DNA from 4 places in the Labrys sp. Lb11 genome. Region 2 is predicted to be linked to each of the others. Evidence: predicted binding sites of a transcription regulator. Region 2 holds the regulator's gene; each other region holds the start of a gene.
The links. The regulator LexA, encoded in region 2, represses DNA repair genes until DNA is damaged. The targets are predictions, from matches to a motif close to TGTTCNNNNTGTGTTCNG.
Positions count from the first base shown of each region.

Region 1: the regulator LexA is predicted to act here: its motif matches at 1,864-1,881, upstream of ssb (single-stranded DNA-binding protein).
Region 3: the regulator LexA is predicted to act here: its motif matches at 1,567-1,584, upstream of AC27L4_RS18230 (helicase-related protein).
Region 4: the regulator LexA is predicted to act here: its motif matches at 2,435-2,452, upstream of uvrA (excinuclease ABC subunit UvrA).

Region 1 is NZ_BAAJOT010000006.1:555,184-559,421, reverse strand. Features, by position in the region: gene AC27L4_RS24700 (IS110 family RNA-guided transposase) at 1-859, shown strand, start outside; gene ssb (single-stranded DNA-binding protein) at 1,228-1,740, opposite strand; gene AC27L4_RS24690 (putative molybdenum carrier protein) at 1,960-3,021, opposite strand; gene AC27L4_RS24685 (4'-phosphopantetheinyl transferase family protein) at 3,260-3,895, opposite strand; gene AC27L4_RS24680 (Pls/PosA family non-ribosomal peptide synthetase) at 3,907-4,238, opposite strand, start outside.
Region 2 is NZ_BAAJOT010000005.1:249,643-253,880, reverse strand. Features, by position in the region: gene AC27L4_RS19805 (molybdopterin molybdotransferase MoeA) at 1-1,063, shown strand, start outside; gene lexA (transcriptional repressor LexA) at 1,176-1,892, shown strand; gene AC27L4_RS19795 (ComEC/Rec2 family competence protein) at 1,886-4,177, opposite strand.
Region 3 is NZ_BAAJOT010000004.1:786,444-790,681, reverse strand. Features, by position in the region: partial or broken gene AC27L4_RS18240 (MFS transporter) at 1-667, opposite strand, end outside; gene AC27L4_RS18235 (DeoR/GlpR family DNA-binding transcription regulator) at 663-1,430, opposite strand; gene AC27L4_RS18230 (helicase-related protein) at 1,742-4,238, shown strand, end outside.
Region 4 is NZ_BAAJOT010000005.1:591,890-596,127, reverse strand. Features, by position in the region: gene uvrA (excinuclease ABC subunit UvrA) at 1-2,344, opposite strand, end outside; gene AC27L4_RS21335 (DUF2142 domain-containing protein) at 2,501-3,874, opposite strand; gene arfB (alternative ribosome rescue aminoacyl-tRNA hydrolase ArfB) at 4,003-4,238, shown strand, end outside.

The sequences.
Region 1 (4,238 bases), on a different contig from region 2:
TCACGACGGTCTGCGCGCGGCGGGCTTGCCGGCGATCTGCATCGAGACGCGCCAGGCCAATGCGGCGATGAAGACGATGCCCAACAAGACCGACCGCAACGACGCCCGCGCTTTGGCGCAGATCATGCGGACGGGCTGGTTCCGGCAGGTTCACGTCAAGAGCCGCCAGTGCCGACTGTGGCGTTCGCTTTTGGTGGCGCGCCGCACGGTCCTGGGCGAGATGCGCTCGATCGAGAATGTGGTGCGGGCGATCCTGCGCGAGGCCGGCCTCAAGCTCGGCACCCCTTCGCGTCCAGCCTTCGCTGGCCGCGTGCGCGAGTTGGCCGAGGGCGACCCGCTGGTGATGCCACTCGTCGAGCCGCTTCTGGCTGTGCTGTCCGGCATGCTGACCGCGCTCGCCGGTCTGACCAGGCAGGTCCTGGATCTCGTCAGGAAGGAGGAGGTCTGCCGGCGGCTGATGAGCGTTCCGGGCGTCGGCCCGATCACCGCGCTCGCCTTTCGGGCGACGATCGACCGGCCCGACCGGTTCAGGCGCTCGCGCGACGTCGGCGCCCATCTCGGCCTGACCCCGGCGCGCTACCAGTCCGGCGAAACCGACATCCAGGGCAAGATCAGCCGTTGCGGCGACGAACTCGCCCGCACGGCACTCTATGAGGCGGCGCACACGCTGCTGGTGCGCAGCCGGAAATGGTCGAGCCTGCGCGCCTGGGGGACGAAGATCGCCAGGCATCGCGGCATGGCCCGCGCCCGCGTCGCGGTCGCCCGCAAGCTCGCCGTCATCCTCCACCGCATGTGGAGCGACGGTGTGGAGTTCCGTTTCGGCAAAGACCCTGCCAATGGCGCCCCGGTCGCAGCATGACGCCGCAGTGCTGAAACAGGAGGACACAACACCACGCATGAACCCGCATCAAGGGTGAACCGGATCGTCCCGTGGGGACGATGGGCAAGGCGATCTCGTTGAGAGTCCAGAGCCTGCAGGGGCAAACCTGCAAGGTCGTGAAACAGATTGAGACGCCTCGCCCTTCTGACCCCATCATGCAGCGGCCAAGCGTCGACCGCGAAGAGAAGCGTGTGACCCACGGGAGCGACACAAGCCGGAGAAATCAGAACGAGCAGCTTAACCTCAACGACCCCAATCAGAGAAGACTCTAAGTTGCTTGTCAACTAAAAAGCGTGTGATAGTAGTGGGTTAAGTTTCTTAGTTTACAAAACGTAACCCATTCTTTGCTAGAACGGGATCTCGTCGTCCATGTTGGAGGAGGAGTACTTGCCGCCGCCCCCGCCGCCGGAGGACGGGGCCGGGCGGCGCTCCATCGGGCTGGACGAGCCGAAATCCGAACCGGCATAGTCGCGGTCGCGGTCGCCGTCACCGGAGCCCTGGCCCTGGCTGCGGCCGCCGAGCAGCGTCATCTCGCCGCGATAGCGCTGCAGCACCACTTCGGTGGAGTATTTCTCCTGGCCGCTCTGGTCGGTGTATTTGCGGGTCTGCAGCTGGCCTTCGATGTAAACCGTCGAGCCCTTCTTCAGATACTGCTCGGCGATCTTGGCCAGCGCCTCGTTGAAGATCACGACATTGTGCCATTCGGTGCGCTCCTTGCGCTCGCCCGTGGCCTTGTCGCGCCAGCTTTCCGTGGTGGCCAGCCGAAGGTTGACCACCGGCTCGCCGGAGTTCAGCCGCCGCACCTCGGGATCCCGGCCGAGATTGCCCACCAGAATGACCTTGTTCACGGAACCCGACATCCCAAATCCTTTCCTTCGCCAAGGCGGAAACGCCCGGCCTCACGCCGCGACGCCCTCCCCGCCACTCCTCGCCTGTCCTATCACGCCGCGCTGCGGGCGGCCGGGCTTATCCCCAGCAATGTTTGTTCCATATTTGTTCCGGAAACGCAACCCCGGACGCCGAGGCCCGCCGCGTCGATCGGCGAAGGATACGGCCGAGTTTCTCCGAAAGGCGCGCCGTCACGGCCTTGGGCCGTGGGACGCTCCCAGAAACTTCCGCCACCCGCGCCCGGCATGAGCGGCTTGTCGCTGCCCATGCCCATGGGAAGCCCTCTGTAACTTCCGCCCCTCGCGCAGGCTCAGGACATTCACGGAACCGAGCAGCTTGCGGGTCAGGTGATAAATGCCCGGCCGCTTGCTTTCGCGTGGGCCGGCCACGTTGAGGATATGGATGGGATACCTGCGGAGCCACGCCATGACCGCGGTGCAAATTCCAGCAGAGATGCCGGAGTCGAGCTGCACGACAAGGTGGGGCTTGCCGATCTTGCGGGCAAAGGCCTCGGTGGCGAGGGTACCACCGTCGATGTCCCCCAGGTTGACGATCAGCGTGCCGTCGCTGTCCTGGACGTTCAGTCTCGTCCGATGCCGATAGCCACCCGTGTCGGCTTCACGGAGCGGATAGCGCGCATCGATCACGCCATCTTCCGCGATCCTGCCCTTCGGACACCATCCGCCCACGCCGAATTTCTGCTGCATCGCCCAGTCGAGCGCGGCTCGATCGGCACCGGTCTGGCCACCTGAAACGACGCGGGTGATGAGGCAGCGCAGTGGATCACGGCACAGCTCGGCGCGGGACGGAAGAAGGACGACGGAGCCGTCATCGATCACTTCGCGGCGCTCTGCGCGACCATGTGTGGGGTCTTCCATGGGACTGTCGTAAACAACACGGAACCCGGAACCCACCTCAGCCTTCAGCCGCTTGGCGAGCTCGAAACCGCGCGCGTTGAAATCGTCCCAGTCCAAGATCAATTGCGGCTGCTCGACATAACCGCTTTCCGGATCGGCGGGGTCGACCAGTGTCCCCTTGCTCCAAGGCGCAGTTTCGTAATCGTCAACCCAGGCTCGGAATGCCTCCAGCAATTCCTCAGACATGGGATGCCTGCCGCAGCACCAGACGGAGTCACAGCAGTTTCCGCCGACTCCGGCCCGGTCGTCGCCGCTGCGATTGTGCCACAAGAAGGGTCCCAGGCCGAACTCGGCCATGACGGTGAGGATGGGACGGGCTTTCCCCTTGTTGGTCATGACAGGGATGGGAGTCAGGATGCTTTCGTCAGGGGCGTTCCCACCCGTCGTATCGAAAGCCGTGGGCCAATTCCAGATACGGCGCCTCGATCACCCTATCTCGTATTGCCGACAGCACCGTCATCTGGCGTCGCTGTACGGCAACGCTCCATTCGCCATCGTCGGCTCGGTTCAGGATGCCCTTGCCCCGCCCGCCCCCGGAACCCGACAGGGGCTTCTCCCCGCCGCCCTCGCCGGTTCATTCCGCCAGGGGAGCGCAGGCCAAGGCGCAATAGACCCGTCCGGCCAGCGGGCGCTCCAGCAGACGGACGCCGATGCGCAGCGGGGGCAGGCGCCGGCACGCCGGCAAGGCCGCCACGCCGCCCTGCCGCAGCGTGTCGAGACAGGTCGTAAAGTCCGGTTCGGCCAGGCCGTCATAAATGCCGCGGCCGGAGACCTTCAGCGCCGCCTCCTTGGCCACCCAGAGCCGGTGGCAGAGGTCGCGAGCCTCCGTCCGGTCGAGACGCCGCATCGCCGCGGCTTCGCCTGCGGCGTAGTGATCCCGGGCAAAACGCAGGGGATCGGCAAGGCTGCCGGTGCCTTCGATCTCCAGGTCGACGCCCACCGGACCATCCGGCGCGAAGGCGACGATCAGCATGCTGCCGCGATGCGACAGCGATACCCCGAGCTCGGGATAAGGCGGCTCCAGGCGCGGACGCCCGCTGGCCCGCCTGCCGATGACGATGTCGCCGCGTCCCGTCGCCTGGCGCAACGCCGCCGCTGCCGCCGCGATGCGCTCCGCCGCCGTGGCCGGGCCTGTCCCGCCCGCCCGATACGCCAGGACGGCGACGGCCCCGCCGATCCGCAGGATCTCCTCGACATTTGGCCGGCACATGGCATGCCGCCTCACTCGGCCGCGTGGGAGAGATCCAGGGCCTGCGGCCGGACGTCGGCGGGGGCCGGGGCCAGCGCGCGCGCCGTCTCGCCGGCGACCAGCTGCGCCGGGATGCCGACCCAGGCCGTGCTCGCCGGGATGGCCTCGCCCTTCATGATCAGGGTCAGGGGCTTCACCTCGGCGAAGGCGCCGACCTCGGTGTCGTAGAGCACGGTGGCGGCGGTGCCGACCGTGGCGCCGCGGCCGATGCGGATGCGGCCGACCTTCATGATCCGGTCCTCGTAGAGGTGGGTCTGGGGGCAGGCGCCCATGTTGATCACGGCATGGTCGCCGATCTCGGTGC
Region 2 (4,238 bases):
GGACGGCTATGCGCTGCGGGCGGCGGATGCGGCGGCCGGGGCGCGGCTGAAGGTCGTCGGCGAGAGCGCGGCCGGCCACGCCTTCGCCGGTACGTTCGGCCCTGGCGAAACCGTGCGCATCTTCACCGGCGCCCCGGTGCCCGCCGACGCGGACACCGTGCTGATCCAGGAAAACACGCGGCGCGAGGGCGATACCGTCACGCTGACCGCCGCGGCCAGGCCCGGCCAGAACATTCGCCGCCGCGGCCTCGATTTCCGCGACGGCGACACGGCGCTGGTCGCCGGCACCCGCCTCGGCCCGCGCGATCTGGCGCTCGCCGCCGCCACCGGTCACGCAACCGTTCCGGTCCATCGCAGGCCCCGCGTCGCCATCCTCGCCACCGGTGACGAACTGGTCCTGCCCGGCACCAGCGTCGGCCCGCATCAGATCGTCGCCTCCAACAATTTCGCCCTGGCCGCGATGGCGGAAGCCGAGGGCGCGGCGGTGATCGACCTCGGCATTGCCGGCGACAGCCTGGCGGAGATCGAGGCGGCGATCCGGCGCGCACGCGACGCCGGGGCCGACGTGCTCGTCACCATCGGCGGCGCCTCGGTCGGCGACCGCGACCTCGTGCAGGCCGCCCTCACCCGCGAAGGCATGCAGCTCGGCTTCTGGAAGATCGCCATGCGGCCGGGCAAGCCGATGATGCACGGCAGCCTCGGCGCCATGCGCATCCTCGGCCTTCCCGGCAATCCGGTCTCGGCGATCGTCTGCGGCGTGCTGTTCCTGACGCCGCTGATCCGTGCCCTCGCCGGCCGCGCCGACCGGACATTGCCGCGTCGTCCGGCCCGTTTCGCCGTGGACTGGCCGGCCAACGATCTGCGCGAAGACTATCTGCGTGCGACCTTCACGCTTGACGCAGCGACGAACCTGCCGATGGTGACACCATCGGCCGTGCAGGATTCGTCCATGGTTGCCGTGCTCGCCGGCTCCGACTGCCTCGCCATCCGGCCGCCCCATGCCGCTGCGGCACATGCCGGCGATGCCTGCGAGATCATCGATCTTCGCGCCGCCGGCTACTGATCGTCTTTACCGGAAGTTCATGGTTGCGGAACACAGTGCGAACATGTAGCACTGTTCATGGTTTGTTTGGCGATTCACCAGTTGATTCGCTGCCTCCGCGCCGGGAACGCCCATGCTGACGAAGAAACAACACGAATTGCTGCGCTTCATCCACGAGCGGCTGAAGGAGCAGGGCGTTCCCCCCTCCTTCGACGAAATGAAGGACGCGCTCGATCTTCGCTCCAAGTCCGGCATTCATCGTCTGATCATGGCGCTGGAGGAGCGCGGCTTCATCCGCCGCCTGCCCAACCGGGCACGGGCGTTGGAGGTCGTGAAGCTGCCCGAATCCTCGGTACCGGGCCTCACCACAGTGTCGGCCCCGCGCGGCTTCCGGCCCAATGTCATCGAAGGCAATCTCGGGCGGGTGCGAGCCGCTCCCCCGCCGGCCCTGGACGAGGACGCCGCGCGTTCGGTGATGATCCCGGTGATGGGCCGGATCGCTGCCGGCACGCCGGTCTCGGCGATCCAGAGCAAGAGCCATACGATCAGCGTGCCGCCGGAGATGCTGTCGGCGGGCGAGCATTTCGCCCTGGAGGTCCGTGGCGATTCGATGATCGAGGCCGGTATCTTCGACAACGACACGGTGCTGATCCGGCGCCAGGACAATGCCGAGACCGGCGATATCGTGGTGGCGCTGATCGATGACGAGGAAGCCACCCTCAAGCGCTTGCGCCGTCGCGGCGCCTCGATCGCGCTGGAGGCCGCCAACCCGGCGTATGAGACCCGCATCTTCGGCCCCGACCGCGTGCGCATCCAGGGCAAGCTGGTCGGTTTGTTCCGCCGCTACTGAGGCAAGGCCTCGTCCCGGGCAGGCGCCTCGTCGGGGGCAGCTTCGCTTTTCTCCTCCTGCGTATCAGGCGGCGGCTTGGGGCGCGGGGGAGCCGGCGCCCAGGGCCTGTCGCCGCCGGCCTCACGCGCCGTGACGATGCGCCAGCGCGGCTCGCCGGTGTCCGGCGTCGGGCCGTCGTCATAGATGGCGAGGGAACCGGCGGCGCGGATGGATGTCCGGTCCAGCACCAGCCCCGCAGCCTTGCAGCGCGCCGGGACCGGCAGGGGCGAGACCAGGATGGCGACCCGGCCGCAATCCTCCTCGATGGCGTTGACGGTGCGGTCGAGCACCAGGAACCGTCCCTTGCCCAGAGGCGCCGAGCAACCCTCCTTGTCGCAGCGCACAGCCGCCGTCAGCGTCGGGTCTTCCAGGTTGCGGCCGTCACCCAAGGCCAGCAGCCATTCGCGCTGATTGAAGGCGTCGCGCCGGCTGCCGATCGTCGACAGGGTCGCACCGTCGCGCACCAGCGCGGCATAGCCGTTGGCGCCGATGATGGCGACGGGACGTGCGTCGATCGTGGCCAGGGCGCTGCCGGCCGCCAGCGGCAACATGGCGACCAGGGCGAGACGCGTGCGCAGGATGGCCAGCAGCACGATTCCGGCGGAGAACGCGGCCAGGGCGGCGGCCGAGAATTGCGGCGTGACGATCTCAGAGCCAGGCCAGGACGCGACCATGCGGGCGATGGCCATGAACCAGCCGACCGCCACGCCCATGGCCGACCAGAGCGGCGCACCATAGCCGAAGGGCTCGGCCGCCAGCGCCAGCAGGGCCAGAGGCATGATCAGGAGCGACACGATCGGCGTCGCCATGAAGTTCGACGCCAGGGACTGCAGCGTCAGCCGGTGGAAATGGAAGGCCGAGAACGGTGCCGTCGCCAGGGAGGCAATGATGGTGGTGACGGCGAGGCCGACGACGACGATGCCCAGCCGCGACAGCATCCGCCCCATGGCCGTGGCCGGAGGCCGCGCACCCGGCCGGCGCGGCCTGTCATACCAGGCCACCATCATCGCCACCGCGCCGAACGACATCTGGAAGCTCGGCCCCAGCAGCTGTTCGGGGGTTGTCAGCAGCACGAAGGCGGCGGCGAGCCCGACATTGCGCCGCGTGACGGCACTGCGGCCAAGGGCCACCGCCATCAGCACGATCGCCGTCATGACGAAGGCGCGCACGGTCGCGACCTCTGCTCCGGAAAACAGCGTGTAGGCGGCGGCCGGCGCCAGTGACAGCATGGCCGCCAGCGCTTTGAGGGGCATGGTGAGGGCGATGCGGGACGACAGGGCGAGCAGCGCCCGGATCAGCCAGAACAGGCCGCCGGCGAACAGGGCCATATGCAGGCCGGAGATCGAGACGACATGGTAGAGCCCGGCAGCCCGCAGGGCGGCATTGGCGTCCTCGGGGATGAGGCCGCGCTTGCCGGTCACCTGCGAGGCGGCGACGGCGCCGTTTTCGCCGGGGATCACCGCGACGATGCGATCGGTCAGGGCGTTGCGGGACCGATCGAGGCCGGCGGCGAAGCGCTCGCTCCAGGACATCGTCACGGGCCGAGGGGCCGGCTGGAGCTTGCCCGCGGCAAAGCCGACGGCGCCGATGCCGTCGAAATAGGCGTCGCGGGCGAAGTCGTAGCCGCCGGGCACGGTCGGAGGCGGCGGCGGCCGCAGCAGGGCTTTCACGCTGACGCTGTCGCCCGGCGATATGTCGCCGACGCTGCGCACGGTCAGGCGGACCAGCGCCGGCACGTCGGCCGGCGCGAGGCCGTCGATGCTTGCCGGGCGTAGCACGAGGCGGGCCGAACCGCTGGCGCGCCGCTCGACCGACAGCACCGCTCCGGTGACCACGGCCGTCATGGACCTGCGCAGTTGCGGCGCTTCCAGACTGAGCGTGCGCAGCTTGGCGGCCGAGAAACCCAGGGCCGCAGCGGCGACACAGACCAGGCCGACATGGAGCCAGCGCCGGCCGCTGGCGATCCAGGCTCCGGCGAGGGCGGCGGCACCGAGAAGGGCGGGCCCGGCAAGGCCCGGCTCCTCCGGCGCAGCGAAATAGGTGATGACGCCGAGCCCGAGGAAGACCGGCACGACGAGGGCGAGATCGAGACATTCGTTCTCGAAGGCCAGGGCCGCGCGCAGCCGATCGCAGGCCGCGAGCCAGCACCGCTGCACAGCCTCGAGGCCCGGCGACGCCGCATTCCGGCGGCGCGGCCGGACCCCGGCGACCTCGACACGTTCCCCCGCCCGCCCACGTCCCGCCAAAGGCAGCTCCAACGCTACCGCCGAGCACAACGCTGTGCTAAACGCCGCAGCCTATTGCCTT
Region 3 (4,238 bases), on a different contig from region 2:
GCACGGTGCCCTCCGCCTCGAAGGTGAGGCCGGCCAGGATGCCGATCAGCACGGCGATGGCCTCCGGCCGCAGCGACACGTGGCCCGAGGCCGCCTCGGCGCCGTTGCGGCCGAGGAAATGCGGCTGGGCCCAGGCGAGCAGGCCGCCGAGCAGCAGCGCCGCCAGCAGCGTCTGCCCGGCGCCGGGCAGGACATAGAGCAGCAGGCCGCCCGCGCCGGCGCCGGCCAGGCCGCCGACGCTCCACATGCCGTGGAAGGACGACATGCAGAGGCGCCCGGTGGTGCGCTCGACCTGCGCGGCATGGGCGTTTATGGCCACGTCCATGCAGCCGCCGCTGGCGCCGAAGGCGAACAGCACGAGGCAGAGCACCGGCACGCTCGGCGCGATGGCGATCACCGGCAGCGCCAGGCAGAACAGGGCGCCGCAGCGGCGTATCATCGCGGCGCTGCCGTAGCGGCGGACCAGCCAGCCGCTGCCGGCCATGGCCAGCACGGCGCCGGCGCCGAGCACGAGGATCACCAGGCCGAGCGCGGCGGCATCGAGGCCGAGACGGTCCTTGACCAGCGGGATCTGGGTGGCCCAGACGCCGAAGACCGCGCCGTTGACGAAGAAGGCGGCGGCGGTCGGCCGCCAGGGATGACTCATGAAGATCATGGGTGCCTCAGGCGGTGAGGATGTCGATGCCCGCCGCGGCGTAGCGCGCCAGCGTGTCGGGCGGGGTGCCGGCCTCGGCCACGAGCCGGTCGAGCCGCGACAGCGGTGCGACGCGGAAGGGCAAGGCGGTGTCGAACTTGTCGGCGGTGACGAGGATCGCGGTTTCGCCGGAGGCGGCGACCATCGCCCGCTTCAGGCAGGCGTCGTCATGGTCGTGCGCGGTGACGCCGAGATCGATGTCGAGGCCGCAGACGCCGAGGACGCACAGGTCGAAGCGAATGGCCTGGATGGCGGCAAGCACGGCCGGGCCGGCGGCGCAGCGGCGCAGCGGATCGAGCCGCCCGCCGAGCAGGATCACCTCCGACACCTCCCGGTCGAGCGCCGCCATGGCGATCTCGGGCGTGGCGGTGACGATCGCCAGGTCCGAGCCGATCGGCAGGAGACGGGCGAGCGCCAGCGTGGTCGTGCTCTGGTCGAGCAGGACGGTCGACCCCGCCTTGATGAGGCCGAGCGCGGCGCCGGCGAGCGAGGATTTTTCCGCGGCGCGCCGGCCGAGCCGCTCGCCGAAGGCCTGCGGCACCTGCGAACGGCGGATCGCGCCGCCATGGATGCGCTGGACGAGGCCGGCCTGCGCCAGGTCGCGCAGGTCACGCCGGATGCTGTCCTCGGAGACGCCGAGCTCGACGGCGGCGGCCGCCGCCAGGACACGGCCGTCCCGCTCGATCCGGCCAAGGATCGCGGCCTGCCGTTCTTCGGGCGACGGAGGAGCGGACATGGGGACACCGGCACGGGACACGGTGCCAGTTTATGCACGATCATGCACAATCACGCAATGAAAAAAGCCGATATCGGCATATCCAAGCACAAATCAACGTCGACGTGCACCGTCCGGCTGGACGCCGGCCGCCGCAGCGAACAAATCGGGAAAGCCGCGTCCGCAGTGATTCGGCCACGCTCCGTTCGACGCGCGTTCGGGGGGTTAACGCGGACGCGAAAAAGGACCATATAGCGTATCAGACGGGGACGGCCGACGGTTTCCCTCGATCTGACTTCGCCCGAATCCATCGAGGCCCGTTTCTGCCCATGATGCCTTCCGTGCTTCCCCCGCCGATGCGCGCGCGCGGCGTGACGGCGGTCCTCGGACCCACCAACACCGGCAAGACCCACCTCGCCATCGAGCGCATGCTCGGCCACGGCGCGGGCATCATCGGCCTGCCGCTGCGTCTGCTCGCCCGCGAGGTCTACAACAAGATCGTCGACCGCGTCGGGCCGGAGAAGGTGGCGCTGGTCACGGGCGAGGAGAAGATCAAACCGGATGCGGCGCGCTACTGGGTGGCGACGGCCGAGGCCATGCCGCGCGACCTCGACGTGCCTTTCGTCGCCATCGACGAGATCCAGATCGCCGCCGACCTGGAGCGCGGCCATGTCTTCACCGACCGCATGCTCAACCGCCGCGGCTCGGCCGAGACGCTGCTGCTCGGCGCCGCGACGATGCGGCCGATCGTCGAGAAGCTGCTGCCGGGCGTCAACGTCGTGTCGCGGCCACGGCTGTCAAACCTGCTCTTCGCCGGCAGCAAGAAGCTCACCCGCCTGCCGCGCCGCAGCGCCATCGTCGCCTTCTCGGCCGAGGAGGTCTATGCCATCGCCGAACTGATCCGCCGCCAGCGCGGCGGCGCGGCTGTGGTGCTGGGCGCGCTCAGCCCGCGCACCCGCAACGCCCAGGTGGCGATGTACCAGAACGGCGACGTCGACTACATGGTGGCGACCGACGCCATCGGCATGGGCCTCAACCTCGACGTCGACCACGTCGCCTTCGCGGGCGACCGCAAGTTCGACGGCTACCAGTTCCGCCGGCTCAACCCGGCCGAGTTCGGCCAGATCGCCGGGCGCGCCGGCCGCCATGTCCGCGACGGCACCTTCGGCACCACCGGGCGCTGCGACGGCTTCGAGCCGGAACTGGTCCAGGCGATCGAGAGCCACAGCTTCGACAGCGTCAAGGTGCTGCAATGGCGCAACCCGGCCCTGGATTTCTCCTCGGTGCAGGCGCTCCAGGAGACGCTGGGGCGCCCGCCGGACGAGCCGGGCCTCACCCGGGCGCCCGATGCCGACGACATCCGCGCCCTCGCCATCGCCACCCGGGACGAGGACGTGCGCGCCATGGCGCACGGCAAGGCGGCGGTCGAGCGGCTCTGGGAGATCGCCCAGGTGCCGGACTATCGGAAAATTTCTCCGCATGCCCACGCCGATCTCGTCACGACCCTCTATGGTTTTTTGATGCGGGACGGTAAGGTCCCCGACGATTGGTTCGCGCGGCAGGTGGCCTTCTCGGACCGGACGGACGGTGATATCGACACGCTGTCGACGCGCATCGCCCATATCCGGACATGGACCTTCGCGGCGAACCGGCCTGACTGGCTGAAGGACCCTGCCCATTGGCAAGGCGTGACGCGTGCCGTCGAAGACAAGCTCTCCGACGCGCTGCATGAGCGGCTTGCCCAACGCTTTGTCGACCGTCGCACCAGCGTGCTGATGCGGCGTCTTAGAGAAAATGCCATGCTCGAGACTGAAATCACCCGGACCGGCGACGTCATCGTCGAGGGTCAGCATGTCGGGACCCTCCAGGGCTTCCAGTTCGCCCCGGACCCCAGCGCCGGCGACGGCGAGAGCGGCCGGGCGTTGCGGGCTGCCGCGGCCAAGGCGCTCGCCGGCGAGATCGAGGCCCGGTCCCAGCGCTTCTCGCAGGCGCCGGACACCGAGTTCGCGCTCGCCATCGACGGCACGATCCGCTGGGTCGGCGAGCCGGTGGCGAAGCTCGCCGGCTCCGAAAAGGCCCTGGCGCCGCGCATCCGCCTCATCGCCGACGAGCAGCTGACCGGTCCGGCGCGCGATGCCGTGCAGACGCGGCTGGAGATCTGGATCGGCAACCACATGGCGCGCCTGCTCGGGCCGCTGCTGCTGCTCGACAAGGCCGAGGACCTGCAGGGCCTGGCCAAGGGCATCGCCTTCCAGCTGGTCGAAGCGCTCGGGGTGCTCGATCGCAACCGGGTGGCGGAGGACCTCAAGCAGCTCGACCAGGACCAGCGCGCCTCGCTGCGCAAGCACGGCGTGCGCTTCGGCGCCTATCACGTCTACCTGCCGGCCCTGATGAAGCCGGCGCCGCGCACGCTGGCGGTCCAGCTCTGGGCCCTGAACCATGGCGGCCTGGAGCAGAAGGGTCTCGACGAGATCCCGCATCTGGCCGCCTCGGGCCGCACTTCGATCCCGGCCGATACCAGCATCGACAAGGGCCTCTATCGCCTGGTCGGCTACCGCGTCTGCGGCGAGAGGGCTGTGCGCGTCGACATCCTCGAGCGCCTGGCCGACATCATCCGCCCGGCCATCGCCTATCGCCCGGGCACGACGGTGGGCGAGCCGCCGGCCGGTGCCGCCGATGGCGACGGGTTCGTCGCCACGGTGCAGATGACCTCGCTGGTCGGCTGCTCGGGCGAGGATTTCGCCTCGATCCTGCGCGGCCTCGGCTATCGCATGGAGAAGCGCAACGGACCGGCGATCACCCAGGCGATCCGCCTGCCGGCGGCCACGA
Region 4 (4,238 bases), 340 kb from region 2:
TGACGTAGACATCGGGCAGGAAGTGCATCTCGATCTTGATGACGCCGTCGCCCTGGCAGGCTTCGCAGCGTCCGCCCTTGACGTTGAAGGAAAACCGGCCGGGCTGGAAGCCACGCGCCTTGGCTTCCGGCAGGCCCGAGAACCATTCCCGGATCGGCGTGAAGGCGCCGGTATAGGTCGCCGGGTTGGAGCGCGGCGTGCGGCCGATCGGCGACTGGTCGATGTCGATGACCTTGTCGATCAGTTCCAGCCCCTCGATCCGGTCATGGGGGGCCGGATGCTCGGACGCACCGTTGAGCCGGCGCGCCACCGCCTTGTAGAGCGTGTCGATCAGCAGCGTCGACTTGCCGCCGCCCGATACGCCGGTGACGCAGGTGAAGAGGCCGAGCGGCAGCTCGACCGAGACGTCCTTGAGGTTGTTGCCGCGGGCGCCGACCACCTTCAGCGCCTTGCCCTTCTGGCGCTTGCGCCGCCGCTCGGGCAGGGGCACGGCCAGCTCGCCGGTGAGGTACTTGCCGGTGAGGGAGTGCGGGTTGGCCATCACCTCGGCCGGCGTGCCCTGGGCGACGATGCGCCCGCCATGCACGCCCGCCCCGGGGCCGACGTCGACGACGAAATCGGCCTGCAGGATGGCATCCTCGTCATGCTCGACCACGACGACGGTGTTGCCGAGGTCACGCAGCCGGCGCAGCGTCTCCAGCAGGCGCTCATTGTCGCGCTGATGCAGGCCGATCGACGGCTCGTCCAGCACGTAGAGCACGCCGGTTAGGCCCGAGCCGATCTGTGAGGCGAGGCGGATGCGCTGGCTCTCGCCACCCGACAGGGTGCCGGAATTGCGCGCCAGGGTGAGGTAGTCGAGGCCGACATCGACGAGGAAGCGCAGGCGCTCGCGAATCTCCTTGAGGATGCGGCCGGCGATCTCGTTGCGCTTGTCGTCCAGCTTGGCCGGCAGCGCCTCGAACCAGCCCTGGGCCTGACGCACCGACATGGCCGAAACCATGCCGACATGGCACTGGTCGATCTTCACCGCCAGGGCCTCCGGCTTGAGGCGGAAACCGGCGCAGGCCTTGCAGGGCGTGTTCGACATGTAGCGCGCGATGTCCTCGCGCGCCCATTCCGAATCGGTCTCCTTCCAGCGCCGCTCGAGATTGGTGATGACGCCCTCGAAAGTCTTGCGCGTCTCATAGGCGCGCAGGCCGTCGTCGAAGGAGAACTTGATCTCGTCCTTGCCCGACCCGTAGAGCATCACCGACCTGACGTTTTCCGGCAGATCCTCCCAAGGCGTCGTCACACCGAACTTGTAGTGCTTGGCCAGCGCGTCGATTGTCTGGGCGTAGTAGGGGCTGGTCGACTTGGCCCACGGCGCGATGGCGCCCTTGCGCAGCGACAGGGATTCGTCCGGCACGATCAGCATGGGATCGACCGTCATCTCCGCGCCCAGGCCGTCACAGGCCGGGCAGGCGCCGAACGGGTTGTTGAAGGAGAACAGCCTCGGCTCGATCTCGGGGATGGTGAAGCCGGAGACCGGGCAGGCGAATTTCTGGCTGAAGACGATCCGCGCCGGCTCGCCCTTGTCGTCCTTCTGGTCGGCCATCTCGGCCACGGCGATGCCGTCGGCCAGCTCCAGCGCCGTCTCGAACGAATCGGCAAGGCGCGCCGCGATGTCGCCGCGGACGACGATGCGGTCGACCACCACGTCGATGTCGTGCTTGAGCTTCTTGTCGAGGGCAGGGGCGTCGGCCAGCTCGTAGAAGGTGCCGTCGATCTTGGCGCGCTGGAAGCCGCGTTTCATGTATTCCGCGATCTCCTTGCGGTACTCGCCCTTGCGTCCCCGCACCACCGGCGCCAGCAGGAACAGGCGCGTGCCCTCGGGCAGGGCCATGACGCGGTCGACCATCTGGCTGACGGTCTGGCTCTCGATCGGCAGGCCGGTGGCCGGCGAATAGGGGATGCCGACCCGGGCCCAGAGCAGGCGCATATAGTCGTAGATCTCGGTGACCGTGCCGACCGTCGAGCGCGGGTTGCGCGAGGTCGTCTTCTGCTCGATCGAGATCGCCGGCGAAAGCCCGTCGATCTGGTCGACGTCGGGCTTCTGCATCATCTCCAGGAACTGGCGGGCATAGGCCGACAGGCTTTCGACATAGCGCCGCTGTCCCTCGGCATAGATGGTGTCGAAGGCGAGCGACGACTTGCCGGACCCCGACAGACCGGTGAACACCACGAGCTTGTCGCGGGGGATCTCCAGGTCGATGTTCTTGAGGTTGTGCTCGCGGGCGCCGCGTATCGAAATGACGCGGCGATCCGCGGACGAGGGGGCTTGTCGGCCCGGCGTCTGACCAGTCATGCAGTCGATCCCAACGGGATGGAGGGGTGGGCGTTCGGCCGAGACATAGGGGGCCGGAGGCGCAGAATGAAGCGGCTTGACGTCAAAAACAAGAACGTTTCGGGAACCGGTCCGAGTTTTTGCAGCGGCTGCGTCGTTTCGCGCCGCCCGGCAGCGTCAGCCGTAATAGGTTGCGAGGGTGAGCCACAGGGTGCTGCCCAGGCCCGTGGCCGCCAGCAGCGCCACCCAGGCGCCGGCGCCGAGACGCAAGGCCGGCTCGCCGCTGGTGCGCAGGCCGACCAGCAGCAGCGGCGCCAGCGGGTAGAGATAGCGCCCCTGGAAGCCTTGAACCGTCGGCTGGCCGAAGCCGGTCCACTGCACGTAGAGCAGGGTCAGGATCAGCACCGTGCCGGCGCCGGCGATGGCGGCGCCGAGGCCGAGCGCGAGCGGGCCATAGCGGGCGGCGCGCGCGGTGGGGTCGGAGACCAGCACGAACAGCATGAGACCGACGAGCGCCACCAGGACAGGCAGGGGCAGGGCGACCGGCGGGCCGAAGATGCCGATGAAACCCCTGACAGCGTCATAGACCAGCGGCGTGTCGACCAGGGTGCGCCAGAGCACCGCGACATAGCCGAACGGATCGGCGAGGATCGCGGCCATCTGCCCGTCCGGATTCACCTCGCCGGCCCAGGTGCGGTACGTGATGCCGGCGAAATAGGTGTGCTTCAGCGTCACCATCCAAGCCAGGCTCGCGAGCGCGCCGGGCAGGATGATCAGCGCCAGCGCGCCGGCCCAGGCGGCGGTCGAACCGAAGCGCGCGCGGGGGATGGCCAGGGCGAGCAGCGGCAGCACGAGATAGGCGCTCTTGCATTGGGCCAGAATGAACGCGACCGCGGCCAGCCGCAGGATATCCCGTCCACCCATCGGCTCGCGGCGCACCATCTCGCGCAGGATCATCGCCGCCAGCAGGAAGGCCAGCCCGGTGGTGAACTGGTCGGCGTCGAGCGTGCTGCGCGAGAAGGTGACGGTCGGCAGCAGGGCGAGGGCGGCGAGCGCGAACTTGTGCGTGGGAATGATGCGGATGGCGAGAAGGGTCAGGCCGATGCCGGCGGCCAGCCCGGCCAGCCGGCCGAGATAGAACAGGATGAGGGGCGGCAGGCCGAGGCTGCCGCCGAGCCGGATCACCGGCACCTGCGGCAGATAGGAGAGGGGATGCAGCACGGCGATCGGGTTGGGCGCCAGGATGGCGTCCGGCTCCGCGCCCAGCGGGATGGCGGCCAGCCGGCGCCACTGGTCCAGCGAATAGGAGTAGGGCGGTTTCGCCCCCTCCGGGAAGAAGGAGCCGCCGACGGCGAGCAACTCGGCGATGCCGGGCCGCACGGCAGCCGGCTCGATCAGCACATGACCGGCCGCCACGCCTGCCGTCCGCTGGAAGTTGAACGTCTCGTTGCCGCCTCCGAGCGGTGGTATCACGGCAACCAGAACCAGGCCGAACAGCCCGGCGATCCAGGCGAACAGGCGGTCGGGGCACGAGAGCAGGCGCGACGGCATCGGATCAACCCAGCGGCAGAGAGGCGCACGGCCGTCTTTGGCTGCACAGGCAAATCCGAGATTCGTCAACACGCCGCCGGCCGCACGTGCTATCGCCGGGCAGCCGGTTCCGTCAGCAGCCCTGCGCCATGATCGAGATCACCAACACCCTGTCCATCGACGAGCGCGAGATCGAGGAGAGCTTTCTGCGGGCGTCAGGGCCGGGCGGGCAGGCGGTCAACACCACCTCGACCGCGGTGCAGCTGCGGTTCGATGCCCGCCGGTCGCCGTCCCTGCCCGACGAGATTGCCATCCGGCTGATGAAGCTGGCAGGCAGCCGCCTTACCCAGGACGGGGTGATCGTCATCACGGCCCAGACCCATCG